2 regions of the Margalitia sp. FSL K6-0131 genome follow, and region 2 is predicted to be linked to the other one. Evidence: riboswitches for the same ligand, from Rfam matches in the RefSeq annotation. Region 2 holds a riboswitch; the other holds the start of a gene.
What was found. A riboswitch is a leader RNA that binds a small molecule or an ion and turns the genes downstream of it on or off. The one in region 2 is predicted to bind S-adenosylmethionine.
Positions count from the first base shown of each region.

Region 1: it holds a riboswitch for S-adenosylmethionine, as region 2 does, so the genes downstream of both, NSQ59_RS20240 (cyclase family protein) here and NSQ59_RS17790 (2,3-diketo-5-methylthiopentyl-1-phosphate enolase) in region 2, are expected to answer to the same signal.

Region 1 covers NZ_JBBOZS010000001.1:4,136,360-4,145,460, reverse strand. Annotated here, with positions in the region: gene NSQ59_RS20275 (AAA family ATPase) at 1-192, shown strand, start outside; gene NSQ59_RS20270 (GNAT family N-acetyltransferase) at 778-1,182, shown strand; gene NSQ59_RS20265 (hypothetical protein) at 1,766-1,930, opposite strand; gene NSQ59_RS20260 (ABC transporter permease) at 2,311-3,345, shown strand; gene NSQ59_RS20255 (ABC transporter ATP-binding protein) at 3,347-4,021, shown strand; gene NSQ59_RS20250 (hypothetical protein) at 4,198-4,470, shown strand; gene NSQ59_RS20245 (hypothetical protein) at 4,544-4,675, shown strand; SAM riboswitch class I at 4,730-4,831, shown strand; gene NSQ59_RS20240 (cyclase family protein) at 4,920-5,672, shown strand; gene NSQ59_RS20235 (5-methyltetrahydropteroyltriglutamate--homocysteine S-methyltransferase) at 5,724-6,827, shown strand; gene NSQ59_RS20230 (vWA domain-containing protein) at 7,307-8,731, opposite strand.
Region 2 covers NZ_JBBOZS010000001.1:3,628,570-3,637,670, reverse strand. Annotated here, with positions in the region: gene ltrA (group II intron reverse transcriptase/maturase) at 1-1,102, opposite strand, end outside; gene NSQ59_RS17800 (carbon-nitrogen family hydrolase) at 1,833-2,510, opposite strand; gene NSQ59_RS17795 (pyridoxal phosphate-dependent aminotransferase) at 2,665-3,837, shown strand; SAM riboswitch class I at 3,940-4,047, shown strand; gene NSQ59_RS17790 (2,3-diketo-5-methylthiopentyl-1-phosphate enolase) at 4,116-5,327, shown strand; gene NSQ59_RS17785 (2-hydroxy-3-keto-5-methylthiopentenyl-1-phosphate phosphatase) at 5,324-5,986, shown strand; gene NSQ59_RS17780 (methylthioribulose 1-phosphate dehydratase) at 5,983-6,621, shown strand; gene NSQ59_RS17775 (cupin domain-containing protein) at 6,618-7,151, shown strand; gene NSQ59_RS17770 (YkvA family protein) at 7,294-7,701, opposite strand; gene NSQ59_RS17765 (aspartyl-phosphate phosphatase Spo0E family protein) at 7,923-8,198, shown strand; gene NSQ59_RS17760 (MarR family winged helix-turn-helix transcriptional regulator) at 8,717-9,101, shown strand, end outside.

The DNA.
Region 1 (9,101 bases), 510 kb from region 2:
AGTGCCCTTGATGAAGGGCGAAAAGAAAAAGTGTTTGGATTATATGAACAAGAATTGCAACGAAAAATGATTATTCTTACTCCAAAATCTCATGAAGAAGAGTACCTGTATCGTTTCTCGAAAGCATATGTCGTGCACCACAATCCAAATATACCAAAAAGTACAGTGTTTAAAGTGAAGCGTGTCAGGTGAAACATGGGGGCATTTTTTGTTATTATTAAGTTACAAAACTGTAAGTAACAAGCATGGCCAGTAGTTACTTTTCACATATTTCTCCACTAATTTCATAGGAAAGTTGTATAAAGTTATATCTCTTATAACTGGGATGAAGGACAACTTTCCTGTTACTCAGCTAAGTTTTGTCCTTCAAACCCACTATGGACATGTATTTAGTTATCCAACAAGAAACAAAGTGATGGATGTTTTCCCAATAAAAGATAAATACAGATAATAGTCCAGCAGTCAGTATGCACAAAGAAATAAACTGTAAATATTTATAAAATACTTTTTGGAACCTTTTTATTTTCTGATACCTCCAGCTAGTAGCATAATATAAAATTACCGTATTTTCCCTTAACTCCAAATTTTAGTTTATTGCCTTCAAAGAACAACAAAGTTTGCAGAAACAGTTAAAACTAAAAATAAAAGGATTTTTAGTCTTTATGTCGAACAATTGTATAGGATTCTAGAAATGCTTGGGGGACACTCTTTTGTTACTTTACTTTTGATACAAATCATCTGCCTAAAATTCTAAAACAAATTAGGAGATGATATAGTATGATATTTAAAAACTCACTCGAGGGTATAACCTCTAATATGCTTAAGGGTTTCTTTGTAGATTGGCCGAATCCGCCAAGTCCACAAACACATTTAAAACTCTTAAAAAACAGTAGTAAAGTGGTTATTGCGATGGATGAGAACACTAATCAAGTAGTTGGATTTATAACCGCTATTAGTGATGGAATTCTTTCGGCTTATATTCCACTTCTTGAGGTTTTACCGGAATACAAGAATAAAGGTATTGGCAAAGAATTAGTCAAGCAAATGCTAAAAGAACTTGATAACATCTATATGATTGATTTATGTTGTGACGATGACTTGGTTCCTTTTTATAAAAAGTTCGGAATGATGAAAGGAAATAGTATGATTTTTAGGAACTATCAAAGGCAATCAGGAAGTTAAAATAAGATTAAAACGGATACATGTAGTAACAATCCTGATTCTCTTTGAAGGTAAAAAGTAAAAAAGGTTAAATAAGAAAACAAAAAAGCATGGTAATATGAATTCGCCATGCTTTTTGCGTCTCATTAATCTTGTATTAAACTAATTAAAATGCGAAATCTCGCCAAAAAAGATTTAAATTACCATGTTTAATTATAAGAAAAGAGATGCTAACAAATATATTACCTTGCTAATAAATGGGATTATCAGATGCTCTTTATAGATATTTCATTCATTGATGTGCAAATTTTTTTGCATGGATGTCTGTTAAAACAGAATGTTGATTCCACAGTGTTTGAAAAATAAACGGAATAATTCCGCTTAAATTGGGAAATACCCATATTTCCTTAAAAATAAAGGAAGTTTTCCCGTTTATGTTATCCAATTCTTTGGATTTGGCCTTATTTAGAGCAGGTTTATCGGAAAATCTCCGCTTATTTCTGCTTCAAAAGCCTCCTATCTATACATTAACCGGAAAATCTCCGTATAAAAAGCATGGCGAATTCCTTTACGAATTACCATGCTTTTCCGTAAGTTATTTAACCTAATCTGCACCTGCCTTATATGCTGCTTGAACGGTTCCATCACTTGAAACAACTTGAATCTCTATATCCCGATTAAATGACCGTGGTATTTTCCCGATTACTTCCGCGATTGATTCCTCTTCGTAGTAAGCAGGTAGAAAAATAATCACCTTTTGTTGAGTCATTTTGCTCAAACATCCTTCTGAAAAATATAGCACTAATTTGGATACTAAAACTTATTGGATAAGGTCACCCACATTTACTGTTATTCCTTTTATATATCCTATGCAACAAATTTCAACAACGATAGACAAGAGTAAAAGGAGTGTTGGTTATTGTTAACAACCGGGACAATTTAAAGGAAAATATGTGCAGAGAAAATTCGCCAAAACGTGTATTGACGATACAAAATGTCATAGACTTGCTATGTCGTAGAAAAGTGCCTTTGCTATCCAAAGGCAGCAACACTTTAAAGTGTAAATTTTGAAATGTAACAGCCTGTTCATCGTCCGTTCATATTACGGTTGTATATTAAGGAAGTCGAAAGAAGATTGGAGGAATAAAGATGAACATCGCTTGGAAAGAAATGAAGAAAAATAAAGTGAGATTTTTAATTTTAGGTTCGATTGTTTTTCTCGTTAGTTTATTAACGTTAATTATATCCGGTTTGGCAAATGGATTATCACAAGACAATGCAGCATTAATTAAAGATTTACCAAATGGACAATTCTATATGACGAAAGATGCAGACGAAAACTATAATCTTTCAAGGATAAAGAAAAGCACACAAGATCACATCTTACAAAACCAAAAAGATGCTGCAGCATTTTCTATTCAGATGGGATTTTTAAATGATCGTGATGGGAAACAACGAAGCGTTGCATTTGTAACATCAACAGATTCCAAATTATTTACAAATGTAAAAAAGGGTGAAGTTGTCCTTGATAGTTCTATGAAAGACGAAGGTATAAAGATAGGAGATACCTTAACGAATAATCAATACAGCGGCAAGTTTATGGTAAAAGGTTTTGTAGACCAAAAGAAATTTAGCCATGCACCTGTGGCTTATATCAATATGCAGGACTACAAAGAAATGTATCGAGTCAATGAAATGCAATTGATATTCAAACCGGGAGATGATTCAACACAAGGAATAAAAGGATTACAATCATTTTCGAAAAAGCAGTTTCTTAACTCAATTCCGAGTTATAATGCAGAACAGATGTCCCTAAATATGATCGTATGGTTTTTAGTTGTCATCAGCGGCATGTTGTTTGCTATCTTTTTCTATATGATGAATGTCCAAAAAATTGGTCTATACGGTATTCTGAAAGCAATTGGTTTAAAAACAAGCAGCTTGTTCAAGATAATGTGGACACAGATGATTTTGATTACTGTCATTGCGCTTGCTCTATCGATTGGACTCAGTCAATTGTTTAATAACATAGCCCCTAAAGGAATACCTTTTAGTTTAACACCTGCAACAACTGTACAAATATCGATTGTCTTCCTTGTCATCGGATTTATTGGGGCTTCGCTATCGGGTATACAAATTAAAAAAGTTGAACCACTACAAGCTATTCAACAAGGAGAGGTTTAATATGTCATTATTTACGATTAATGAAGTGAGAAAAACGTTTACTAATGGGGATGTACAGGAGGAAATACTAAAGGGAATTAATCTTTCACTTAGGGAAGGAGAAGTTACAGCATTAGTGGGAGCATCAGGTTCTGGAAAAAGTACCCTTCTTACTATAGCTGCCGGCCTTCAACCCGCTTCCAATGGGCAAGTAATCTTTGATGGAAAAAATATGACTGCCATGAATGCTGAACAAGTTCGAAAAATACGTGCAAGTCAATTTGGGTTTGTCTTTCAATTCGCACATCTTGTTCCTTTTCTCACAGTAGAAGAGCAACTAATGTTAATGTTGGACGTATCTGAATCTACCCTCAGTAAACATGCACGAAAAAAGGAAATCGATAAAGTATTAAAATTGGTAGAAATGGATCACCGGAAAAATGCTTATTCATCATCATTATCAGGTGGTGAAAAGCAGCGTGTAGCCATTGCTCGTGCGATTATCCATCAACCCAAAGTCCTGTTTGCAGATGAACCTACTGCTAGTTTGGACTCAAAAAGGTCAAAGGACGTTATGACGTTAATCAGAGATTTAACAAAAACGTTGAATATCACGACTTTAATGGTTACCCATGATGAAGAAATGCTATCATTTGCTGATCATGTTATTAAAATGGGCGATGGAGTAATATTGTAGAAAAAAATATATTCCGTTGACTTAAAGAATACATCTTAATGAGTTAACTGTTTGAGAACAGCCCTAACGCTTTGTGTTGGGCTGTTTTTTTTCTAATACTTCTATTTCATGCAAAAATCATTTTTCTATTATTTACAAAATAATCTAAATATATGAATATTTAGGGAGGGAGATTTTTGAAAAAAGTTATTACAACGATAATTATTGCGGCATTTTTATTTGTGGTTAGTGTAAATAGTGCATCCGCTCATTCCGGAAGAACGGATAGGCTAGGTGGACATTTTCGAACAAGTGACTGTGTCTATATGTTTCATCACCCGACTAGTCAAGTTTCTGGTAAATCGAAATCTACTATTGTTTCTCTAATAAAAAAATATAATAGTAATTACAAATGTAATAGAACATTAACAACTCAGAAGGTATTGTGGAATACAGTAAGACATAAATAGTATTACCCACCCAAAAGGTGGGTTTTTACGTATTAATAATCTATAACTAGAAACGTAAAAGGGGAAGAAGATATTGATCATATACGAAGCAACAAAATCTGAATTTATCTCAGATGTAACAAATGAATTAATAGAAGCATCAAAGTTTAAGAAAAGATCCTATATTAAAGAAGACCTAGAAAAATCCTCCATTAACCCATGTTGACAAATTTCCTTTCAAATTGTATAGTAAATTCCATAACTTAATATTTTGAATTTTTTCTTATCCAGAGAGGTGGAGGGACTGGCCCTTTGAAGCCTCGGCAGCGGACTTTTTTAAGTACTGTGCCAATTCCAGTAGCGTAAGGCTAGAAGATAAGAGGAGCAGGTAATGTTTTCGTCTATTCACCCCTCTTCTGTTTTCTAGAAGAGGGGTTTTTAATATTTACATTCATATATGAGGTGATTTTATGTCAACAGTAAAAACAGATAATGAGCTTTTGAAAGTCTTTGAGGTACTTCAAAGGAAAGAATGGGTTGATCTCACACATACTTTTGGCCCGAATTCCCCACATTTTTCCGCTTTTGACGATGCAGAGTTTACAACACTTTTTACCCATGATGATGGCTTTTTTGCACAAGGTTTCCATTTTCCAGGTCAGTATGGAACACATATCGATGCCCCCATACATTTCGTTCGAAACAAACGTTACCTTGAGGATCTAGAGCTAAAGGAACTCGTATTGCCTCATATTGTAATTGATAAATCGAGGGAAGCGGAAGAAGATAATGACTTTATATTATCTGTTGATGATGTCTTAAAGTTTGAAGCGGAACATGGAAAAATCGAAGCAGGTACATTTGTCGCTTTACGTACTGATTGGGGGAAGCGTTGGCCTAATAAGGAGGCATTTGAAAATAAAGATAAAGAGGGAAATAGTCACACTCCGGGATGGGGAATAGAAGCCTTAAAATTTTTATTTGAAGAAAGAAAGATTAAAGCTGTTGGACACGAAACATTTGATACAGATGCGGCCCTTGATTTTCGCAAAAATGGTTCCCTCGTTGGTGAATACTATGTGCTTGAACAAGATACATTTCAAGTGGAATTGTTGACGAACCTAGATAAGTTGCCAGCCAAAGGAGCTGTAATTTTCAATATTAGTCCAAAGCCTGAGAAAGCAACTGGTTTTCCAGTTCGTTCTTTTGCTATTTTGCCATAAATACTTAATACATTTGATAGATTTAAAAAATACTAAGGGAGAGAGATTAAAATGACAAAAACATTAATAAAAGCTCCATTCAGAGCAGACCATGTGGGAAGTTTATTACGACCAGCAAGAATTCATAAGGCCAGGAAGGATTTCCAAGAAGGGAATATTACAGCACAAGAACTACATGAAATTGAAACAGACGAGATTAAGAAAGTTGTTGATAAACAAATCGAAGTCGGACTGCAAGCTGTCACAGATGGAGAATTCCGCCGAAGATTTTGGCATACGGATTTTCTAGAGCATTTAAATGGTGTAGAGGGCTACATTCCAGAGCATGGCTTTAAATTTAAGGGGGAGGAAACAGAACGATACAATGTTCGTGTGGTTGGAAAAATCTCATTTAACCCTCATCACCCACATGTAAAAGACTTTATTGAATTTAAAGAAATCGTTGGAGACCGTGCCATTGCAAAGCAAACGATTCCGAGTCCTAATCAATTATTTAACACTGGTATCCGTAATCTGGATGTTTATCCTAACATTGAAGAATATGCAAATGATATTATTCAAGCGTACCGCGAGGCAATTAAAGCCTTTTATGATGCTGGCTGCCGTTATCTTCAGCTAGATGATGTCTACATTGCAGGTCTTAATGCACCGGAAATTCCATTTCATGATAGCGGTTATTCCCGTGAAGAATTAATAGAATTAGCCTTACGTGTTGCAAATGGAGTACTGGAGGATAAACCGGAAGATCTAATTGTAACGACTCATCTTTGCCGTGGTAACTACCGATCGAAATGGGCTTTTGAAGGCAGTTATGCAAAAATCGCGCCAACCTTATTTGCAAAAGAAAAAGTCAACGGATTTTTCCTGGAATATGATGACGATCGTTCGGGAGATTTCAAACCTTTGGAATACATTCCAAATGGGGGCCCCCAAGTCGTGCTGGGTGTCTTCACATCGAAGCATGGTAAATTAGAAGATAAGGAGACCATTAAAGCACGCGTGAAGGAAGCAACAAAATACGTACCATTAGAGCAATTATGTATCAGCCCTCAATGCGGTTTTGCTTCTACTCATCATGGGAATATTTTATCCGAAGAAGAACAATGGGCGAAGTTGAAATATATTGTAGATATTTCTAAAGAAATATGGGGATAGGAAATAACTAATTTTTAACCAAGTTGTTTTAAAACGGTGAATCACCCAAAAGTGTTGTTAAATAAACAGTTTTGGGTGTTTTTTCTAGGAAAGATGAAATAGGCAGAATTTGAAATGAACGATTGTCTATTTATTATTCTTGCCTTCTATCGCATGCACATTCTTCCAATTTTCATATTAAGTTTTATTTATCGTAGAAAAGTATCTGATTTTTTAATTATTCAAGCCCTAACACAAAATGTTCAAGTGCTCCTCATGAAAAAAAGAGAGTTCGCAATAAAATGCAAACTCTCTTTTTTAGTTGCCCCTGCCAAGGAATTTAATCTTACCATAAACCGATAGAAAAGTTTATAGTGGACTAGGGAATCTTTGTGGAAATAGAAAATCTGATTTCATGAATACAGCTTTGATATCGATTGGCCCAGAATAATTTTCATGCCGGGGTAAAAATGTTCAAATCATGTTCGTTTCTTACTTTACTACCATACTTTCCCGCTTTCTTTTCTCAGCTTCCACATTCTATCTGTCCATTCTTTTACCTTTTTACTAATTTCACTCGCTCTGTCATCGATTTCTTTATATTTTTCTTGACTTAATTGGGAAGCGAAATTTCGTAATTGTTCGTTTCTTTCGGATAACCAGTTCCGCAGGGTTGAAGATGTCTCCGAATCGATCCAATGGTTTTCTTCCAGTAACTGGACTGCTTTCGTATATCTGTCATTTTCGCGCGATATCATATTTTTCAGCGGTTCACTTAGTGAATCAAATCGTTTATACTCTGCTAAAACTTCCCATGGATCAGGTGCCTTCGTAAAAGAATAAGCAAGATCGAGCGCGGAAGGAAGCCATTGTTCTTCGATGGTTTTACTTAAATCGTTCGGATTATTAGCGGAATAATACTTGCCGTTCCCCGCGTCCGCCACTTTCTTTAATTGATCTTCCGATTTGGAATCTACATCAAAGCCGATGATGTTTACTTTATACTCATTATTTACAGATGCGAATGCTTCGGCTTCTTTTACTGGATTGCCTCCGCAGGTTTCCGCACCGTCACTGACGATATAAATCGTCGTATCGGCTTCATAGTCTTTTGCCATTTCCTTCGCTTTCTTTATCGCTCCTGCAAGCGGTGTCCACCCTTTCGCTTGAAAGGAGTTTACCGCTTTGACAAACGTGTTTTCGTTGTATTTTCCCATTGTATATTTCTCTTCAATTGCGCTGCACGACTTTTTCATATCTTTATCAGCAGAACTTCCGACATGTCCATATACAATGAGAGAAACATCACTTGTTTGCCCGATTGTTTTCGCAAAACGTTTGACCGCATCTTTGGCAATGGCCATCTTCATTTTGCCTCCAACTTTCTGCAGCATACTGGAGCTCGCATCCAGTAATATGATTGCTTTTGAGCTTTTTGCTTTCCCATTTTCTGTTTTAGTCATTTTTTCCGGTTCCGGCAAATCCGGTTCTTTAAAGTCAGGTTTAAATGCTTCTGCTTTTTCAATGACATCCTTATAATAGGGACTCCCAAGTAAATAGAGTAATCCTTTTTCAAGCTTTTCCGGGTTCTTCGTTTCCTCCGTTAATGACTTTAATTGTTCTGTCAGCTTACCCTTCAGTTCGCTGTCCATATCAGTCGGGAACAATGGGACATCTTTTGTTTCTTGTTCCATCGTATTATCTTTTACTAATATTCCAGCTTTTTGATCCTTTAAAGCTTCTTTGGTTGAATCCAGCTGGATATCGTTTAGTATTGATTGCCAATTATTCTTCTCTTTCTTTTGCACCGCTTCCGCCTTTTTTGTTTTTCTGGAATGATCGTTTTCTTTATTGGCGACTTTTTCTCCGTTGCAGCCGACAAGTAGCAAATTAACCGTTAAAAAAATTCCTAACAGTTTTTTCATTTCCCCCACTCCTCTTCAAGCAAAAAATGTGATTTTTGCACTAACAAAATTGTAAATACATACTATATCTTCCAATTATAGCGAAAAGTTTTTACCTTTTTTCCTTATAATTAAAAATTCCGACTTTATACCTATAAGACTAGTGAAAAAGTACTTCCTGAGTCGTATAAAATAAATCAGATGAAACCCAGACCAATCTAATCTCGAATATGTGTACAAACAGATTTCGGTCATTGTTTGTTTTGCTTTACTCTTGATGACAGGGTGTTCAGGAACACAAGTTGTAACGAAACAAAAAGACTTGGCAGTGTGTTTTCCCTTATTTGCGAGTATAAAAATAATAAAAAGGAATTGACTGAAAATATATACC
Region 2 (9,101 bases):
CTCTATCCTTTAATACTCTTTTGGTTTTAGTGATAGCTTTATCAGTCATGTTTGTTTTTGCTACCCAACCAAATTTAGATTTTCCTTGAGGAACCAATTTGACTTTAAAACCTAGAAAAGTAGAAGAGTTCTTTTTTAAATTGACTACTTTAGATTTGTCGGCATTGACTTCAAGACCGAGTCTTTTCTTAAGAAAGTCAACTGTGGCATGATAGTATCGCTTGGCATCCTTATATGTTCTACACATGATTTTAAAATCATCAGCGTAGCGTATAATATAGCCATCCTTGAGATTAGTGTATTTCCTAGCATATTGACGAAACCCAATGGTGGTCGCATTTTTAGGTTTGTAAGTTTCCCATTGATTGCTGACCCACCAATCCAGTTCATTAAGAACAATATTGGACAACAAAGGGGAGATTATCCCACCTTGCGGTGTTCCTTTAGTAGGAATTCCTTCACCCTCAATTTCGGATTTAAGAATTTTAGAGATAATACAGAGTAGGGACTTATCTCTTATTCCAATTGTCCATAGCTGCTTCAAAAGTTTTCCATGATTGACATTGTCAAAGAAACCTTTTATGTCAATATCAACACAGTAATGATGATGTCCAATGTTCATGAGACTAATCATCCTACTAAGTGCATGGTGGGTGCTTCTGTTTGGTCTAAAACCATAACTGTGGTTATGGAATTTTGCTTCACAAATTGGTTCAAGAACTTGCAAAATACTCTGTTGAACCAATCTGTCCCAAATAGTAGGAATGCCTAAAGGTCGCAATTTATCGCTTCCTTCTTTAGGTATATACACTCTTCTAACCGGTTGTGGTTGATACCAATCCAACCTATCTCTTACACCACGTATAATTTCACGGTCATTCAAATGCCAAATATCTTTAATAGTTAATCCATCTGTTCCCGCAGTTTTACTACCCTTATTACTTTTAATATTTCTAAATGCTAAACGGATGTTATCTTCGGAACCAATAATAGACATTAATTTATAGAAGTTGTTACCGTTAAGACTGTTGGAATATAATTCATCAAAATAATCTTGCATATTATAATATTCACTGTGTCTTAACTTGGGCTTCTTCAACATGGGCTGTACCCTCCCCAGAAGGAGAAAGCTACATCTCTTAGTTTTACTCAAAACCACGTTGAACCGTTTAAATAACTATCAGTCTTCAATCGACTAGTGGCTATCCCTCCACGTTCATTACACGCTTCATAGGTACTGTGCCACCACTTTCACTGCCATAAATTTTAGTTATACATTTACTAATATCATAAATGCTTTCCTAAGAACCGTTTCATTGGAGTGCAAGTCCTCAACGTTGGCAGTTTACCACGTTCCATTATTCCTATCTTTACATATACACTTTTAGGTTTCTCCTATGAGCCTGCTACCTCGATATTGCCTTTAACAATATATGGACTTTCATAAAGGAGAGTTTTACTAATCCACAGTAGCGACACCACTTGTGTCAACAGACCTTTCGACCTGCTTCCGATATAGACCCGTACCATCAGAGATTCGTCCGTACGAAACACCAATCACATGCGTTTCTTAGTACATCCTAACCATAAGTGTTTTATAGACTCCCGGTCTATAGGTTGCACCATCCACCTCTGGACAGTTTTCGTGTCATAAGACTTACGGCAACTCTCGACCGACTTCATCGAGCTTCATACAGAATAATTCTTGCCAATTATTCTGCATGTCGAAGGATTAGAGGAAGCCCTTCAAGGCGTTACCCTTTCATTTGACTTCTCGGAATAATAGTTCACTCGAAACAGGAAATATGTTTCAAAGCGCCTAAGCTTTTCACTTAGGAACGTGTCGCGCCTCCCCATGGATCGATAATAAGCGAATGTCCAAAAAAATGGTTGTTTGGGTCACGGCCAACTCGGTTGCATGCAATAACATAACATTGATTTTCAATAGCTCTAGCAGTTAATAAGGTTTTCCAGTGATGCAACCTAGGATTTGGCCATTCGGCAGAAACAAAGATAGCTTTTGCTCCATTTAATGCGAGCTTACGTATCCATTCAGGAAAACGAATATCATAGCAAATAACAGTGCCGAATGTTTCATTCTCCAACTGGAATAAGCCGTCTCTTTTTCCTCCTTGAAGATATAGATGCTCATCCATTAATTTAAATAAATGCAGCTTATCGTATTCTTTAACCAATTGTCCTTCACGATCTACAATTAACATCGTATTGAAGATTCCATCTGCTGTTTTTTTCGCCACTGATCCTCCAACCAGGTGTATTTGAAATTCCTTTGCAGCATTTTGCAGAAAACGCACAGATTCCTTTGCATTTTCATCCCCAATTTCGAATAATCGAGTTAGATCGTATCCAGTAGTCCATAACTCTGGTAGAATAGCAATATCACAATTTGCCTTTGCAGCTTTTTGAATCCACTTTCTAGCTTCTGCATAATTTTTATCCGGATTACCATACTTAATATCCATTTGAATACAGGCGATTTTCCACTTCATCCATACCACTCCTCAAAAAATTCCTTTACATCGTATTGTTTTCGTTATAACATTTGTAATTAGATTTTGAAAGTAATATTTAAAAACAGGCGAATATTCCTTACAATTTGAAGTTACATAACACTTTATAAATATAATTAAAAAGGGTGATTTTATGAAAACGTTTCCTAAATCCGATATTCTGAAACACTTACCGAAGCAATTTTTTGCATCCCTAGTTTCAAAGGTGGAGCAGGTGAAAACGCAAGGGCATGATGTGATAAATCTTGGACAAGGAAATCCGGATCAGCCTACACCTGAGCATATTGTCAAACGATTGCAGGAGGCAGCTTCCAATCCTATTAATCATAAATATTCCCCTTTTAGAGGATATAGTTATTTAAAAGAAGCGGTTGCAGCGTTTTATAAACGTGAATACGGGGTAACACTTGACTCGGAAACAGAGGTGGCAGTTTTGTTTGGCGGAAAAGCTGGCCTTGTGGAAATTTCCCAATGCTTGCTAAATCCCGGTGATACGGTACTTGTGCCAGATCCGGGATATCCGGACTATATGTCAGGAGTAGCGTTGGCCCAAGCAGTGACGCATAATATGCCTTTACTTGCAGAGAATCATTTCTTGCCAAAATATGATTCTATTCCACAGAAAATCGCAGATTCGGCAAAACTGATGTTCTTAAACTATCCAAATAACCCGACAGGTGCGTGTGCAGATGTGTCTTTCTTCGATGAAACGGTTCAATTTGCGGAAAAGCACAATATTTGTGTAGTACACGACTTTGCTTATGGTGCAATTGGCTTTGATAATAAAAAGCCAGTGAGTTTTCTGCAAGCAGAAGGTGCAAAAAATACTGGAATTGAAATTTATACATTATCTAAAACATATAATATGGCAGGGTGGCGTGTAGGATTTGCTGTTGGAAATGCAAGTGTGATTGAAGCGATAAATTTGATACAGGATCATTTGTATGTTAGTTTATTTGGAGCTGTACAAGAAGCAGCAGCGGCAGCGCTTTTGGAATCACAAGAATGCGTCCATGAATTAACGGCAATGTATGAGGAGAGAAGAAATGCTTTTATCAAAAGCTTACAAGATATTGGATGGGACGTTCAAGCACCAAAAGGATCTTTTTTTGCATGGTTAAAGGTACCAGACGGGTATTCTTCCATTGAATTTTCGGATTTGTTGTTAGAGCGTGCCTATGTTGCAGTAGCACCAGGGATTGGCTTTGGGGAATACGGGGAAGGCTACGTAAGAGTAGGTCTATTAACGTCTGAATCCAGACTGACAGAAGCAGCCAATCGTATAAAGAAATTAAATATTTTTTGATTGACAACCTGAAAAAATGGTGGCATAATTCATAATAATTTGAAGTAAAGATTAAATTGAAAACGCAAAAAAGTATATAAAATCGAATTAAAAATAAAATGATTCTTATCAAGAGCAGGTGGAGGGACGAGCCCTTTGAAGCCCGGCAACCGATCTAATTTGTTTAGACACGGTGCTAATTCTTGCAGCTATAAGGCTGAGAGATAAGAAGAAGTTTTTCCATAAAACCTCTTCTTATGAAGAGGTTTTTGTATTTTTTAATGTGGAGGGCAAATAACTTGAGTGAGGTAATTGCAACATATTCCATATACGGAAAACCGAAAACATTTGATAAAAAGGCAGAAGATATTGCCTTAGGATTAACCATCGGCTCTTGGACAAATTTGCCGATTATTGAACAAGATCAGTTAAAGAAGCATAAGGGAAGAGTTATCTCCGTGGAAGAGATTAAAACTGATTCTGAAGAAAATGCCAAGGCAACGATCAAAATTGCATATCCATCCGCTAATTTTACACCAGATTTACCAGCTATATTGACTACGGTTTTTGGAAAACTCTCTTTAGACGGAAAAGTAAGATTAGTAGATTTAGAGCTAGAAGGGGATATTACTAAATATTTTAAGGGTCCGCGCTTTGGTATTCATGGTATACGTGAAAAACTGAATATATTTGACCGCCCCCTCCTTATGAGTATTTTTAAAGGCGTAATCGGCAGGGACATCCCTTTTCTAGAAAAACAGCTCCGTAATCAAGCGCTCGGTGGTGTTGACTTAGTCAAAGACGATGAGATTTTATTTGATTTAGAATCAGCACCCTTTGAAAAGCGAATTGAAATGGGGAGAAGGGTTTTGGATGATGTCTTTCAGGAAACAGGGAATCGAACCTTGTATGCTGTTAATTTAACTGGAAGAACATTGGAACTCCGAGATAAAGCTAGAAAAGCCAGAGAATTAGGTGCTGATCTTTTATTATTTAATGTTTTCACCTATGGCTTAGATGCTCTGCAACAATTGCGGGAGGACGATGAGATTGGTTTGCCGTTAATGGCACATCCAGCTTACAGTGGTGCAATAACACAATCAAAAGAATATGGTGTTTCCCATTCGTTGTTATTAGGGAAATTACTGCGATTAGCAGGTGCGGATTTTTCGCTGTTTCCATCTCCGTATGGAAGTGTAGCTTTGGAAAAAAACGCTGCATTGTCGATAGGGAAAGCATTAACGGAAGAAAGCTTTGTAAAAACGACTTTCCCAGTTCCATCCGCAGGGATTCATCCAGGATTGGTGCCGCTTCTTTACCAGGATTTTGGACTAGATAGTGTTATTAATGCCGGTGGAGGAATTCACGGACATCCTGAAGGTGCCATTGGCGGCGGAAAAGCGTTTAGGCAAGCTATCCAGGCAGTTTTACAGAATCAATCTCTCGAGGATGCAGCCTCCCAATTTTCTGAATTAAGGACAGCACTTGAATTATGGGGGGCGGCGAAGTGAAGCAACCGATAATTTTTTGTGATTTTGATGGGACGATTACAAATTCTGATAATATTATTTCGATTATGAAGCATTTTGCACCAGATGGTTGGGAGCAAATAAAGAATCAAGTACTTTCTCAAGCTGTTACGATTGAAGAGGGAGTAGGCAAAATGTTTTCCTTATTGCCGTCTGGTTATAAAGACGAAATTGTTCAATATGTAAAGCAAAATGCAACGATTCGCGATGGTTTTCAAGATTTTGTTCAATTTACAAAGTCAAAGAATATCCCTTTTTATATTGTAAGTGGAGGTATCGACTTCTTTGTTTATCCAATGCTTGAGTCATTCGGACCATTTCAAGCTGTTTTTTGCAACCATGGAGATTTCAGCAGTGAGAACATACAAATTAAGTGGCCGAACCCATGTGATGATCATTGTTCCAACGGATGTGGGTGCTGTAAAACATCTATTATTCGCAAGCTTACGAATGAGAGCCATTTTAAAATTGTAATAGGTGATTCTATAACGGATTTAGAAGCTGCTAAGGTTGCTGACCTGATAATAGCACGAGATTTTCTGGCTGATAAATGCAAAGAATTAGGTCTTCCCTATTATCCGTTCCAAACCTTCAATGATTGTATAGGTATTTTAGAAAAAGAATTGGAGGTGAGGGTATGACTATTTTAGAGGAAAGATGGAATGAACTAGCTGATATAAAGGATGAATTAGCGGTCAGAGATTGGTTCATGGGGACAAGTGGAAATCTGGCTATAAAGGTTCACGATGAACCGGTCCACTTTCTTGTAACCGCAAGCGGAAAGGATAAAAGAAAAAGAACCAGTGAAGATTTCTTGTTGGTAAATCAATATGGGAAACCTGTACATGATACATCATTAAAACCTTCTGCCGAAACACTGCTTCATTGTGAAATTTATCAAAAAACGAATGCTGGGTGCAGTTTACATGTACATACAGTAGCCAATAATGTCATTTCTGAATGGTATTCATCTGAGAAAGAGGTGGTGTTTAAGGGGCTAGAGTTAATAAAAGCATTTGATTTATGGGGAGAAAATGCCACTTTAAAAATTCCCATTATTCCAAATCATGCTCATATTCCTACATTAGCAAGTGAGTTTTCTCATTATCTTCAAGAAGATAAAGGGGCCGTTTTGATTCAAAATCATGGTATTACTGTATGGGGTAAAAATGGCTTTGAAGCGAAAAAACTATTGGAAGCTGCAGAATTTTTATTTCAATATCAACTTACCATTTTACAATTAGAAAATGTTAAATTAGGAGGAATAACATTATGACAACGATTAAGATTCAAGGTACAAACAGAGTGATTGATAATCAAGAGGAAGTAGTTGAATTCTTGCAAGATCAAGGGGTTATTTATGAAAGCTGGGATATTGCAAAGCTACCTGAACATCTTCAAGAAAAATATGTTTTATCCGAGGAAGAAAAGCAAGAAATATTGGATGTATTTAAAGACGAAATCGCGGACATTTCTGCAAGAAGAGGCTACCAGGCACATGATATTATTTCTTTGGCAGAACATACACCAAATTTAGAACAATTATTGCAAAACTTTCAACAAGAGCACCATCATACAGATGATGAGGTCCGATTTATTGTAAGCGGTCATGGTGTCTTTATTATTCAAGGTTCTGATGAGGACTTCTTTGAGGTTCATTTAAATCCTGGCGATCTTATTTCCGTACCAGAAAATGTTCGCCATTACTTTACATTATCCGAAGACCGCAAAGTGGTTGCAGTAAGAATATTTGTTACAGAAGCAGGATGGGTTCCAATTTACGAGAAAGATGAAGTAGAAGCATAAACCAAATGCGCTAGCGATAGGCGCTATTGAAATTGAAGTGCAAATTTCACCTGTAGCTAGACGTAGGACATTTTTTAAAAGCTTATCCATAGTAAATTTTTTATAATCAATGACCAGGAAGAAACTTTTCTCCTGGTCTTTTTCATTCTTCCCGATCATTGTTTTTCTTCCATTCAAGATATTTTAGCAGGTCCTTATCGATTTGTGAAAAGATCAGAGCAATAACGGCTGCATCATCAATATAACCAAATCCAAAAAGAAAATCCGGAATAATATCAATAGGGGAGATAAAATATAAAAGCCCGACTATTATCATACTAATCGTTTTGTAAGGAATATCTCGATATTCCCCGGTAACCCATGATTTTAACAGTTGAATAAGTAATGATAATTTTCTCCAAACACTCCCTAATGTCAGCTTATTATTTAAAGCTTTTCGTTCCGTACGTGAGAGAAGAATGTCAGTCCCCTTTTTATCATGAAGGTATTTTTTTGCTTCCTTATAAAAAAGCTTATATGCTATTTTTCCTAAAAGTTTTTTAATAAACATCTTATCACTCCCAATAATAGTATTTGCTGATACAGAAGAAAAATGTCGAACCAAGCTATTTTTGTCGAAAATACGCGGGAAATATGTAGAATAACAAAACTTTTTTAGAACCTTTGTCTAATATTGCGAATCTATTTACTTTTTCGTCAATACCTGCGATAATTCTCAAGTGAATTAAATAATTCGTTATTTGAATAATATTGTGGTTGAAGGAGATAGTAATGGTGTATAGTGATACAGTATCAGAAGATAGTTTTTTAAATCAAATTCAAAAAAAACGGGAAGAAATGATTGACCTTGGTAAATGTTATGGCTTAACAGATAAAAAGACAGTTGCCTGCAGTCAGCAATTGGACGAGCTTCTTAATGAGTATCATTACCTCTTCCAGGAAGGAAATGATCAAGATCAGGCAAGTATTGTGAAAGAAATGTCTTTTATTTTGTATTGTCAAACAGGGAAATCCATTTCACGTGATCAATTAAAAAGAGTGTATTAACAAGAACATAATGATGGGTCTGCTTAACAACTTACAAGAGAGTCTTCAAATGGTAATGAAATCATAAAGAAATGAACAATCATATTATACTTCAATACCACCATCAACCATTTCCTCATACATTAGAAAAGGTTATCCTTTATTTTTGGGTTAACCTTTTTTTATATTAATTTAAGAAATTACAAGATTAACTTAAGATTAAAATAAATTGACAAATATTTCTATATTCCTTATAATATCAATAATTTTATGTAGTAGGAATCAAATGCGGCAAACGCCTTGAACATCGTCGTACGTACTATTGAAATTTTCAGTGCTAATTTCACCTGAAGATTTAGGAAACAGGGAGGTAATTCAGAAACCAGTGAAATTGGCACTTGAAAATTTTCCTGATGCCCTTTCCGAATGGGAGACTAGGAGAGTATGTTAGTCGGGTTAAACGGAGACAACTTGGTTAGGCAGTTATTCGCAGAGTTAAAATGTAAATATTCCTATACGAACGAAAAGGAAATGATAATATGGAACATGATGAACAACAAGCACTAAAATTATTTATTGTTTTATCTAGAGCGTTTCGTGCCATAAATGAATATTCGAATCAATTTATTCAGAAATGCGGACTTCACCCAACAGAATTTGCTGTTTTAGAATTGTTATATCATAAAGGCGAACAGCCATTGCAGCAAATTGGCGGAAAAATTCTTCTTGCAAGTGGAAGTATTACATATGTAGTGGATAAACTAGAGAAGCGGGAGTTGCTTATTCGCGTTACATGTCCAGAAGATCGTCGTGTAACATATGCTCATATAACCGAAAAAGGGAAAGAATTAATTGCATCCATTTTTCCCGAGCATCGAAGTCGAATTCAAAAGTCGATGTCTGTGTTGAATTCGGATGAAAAGG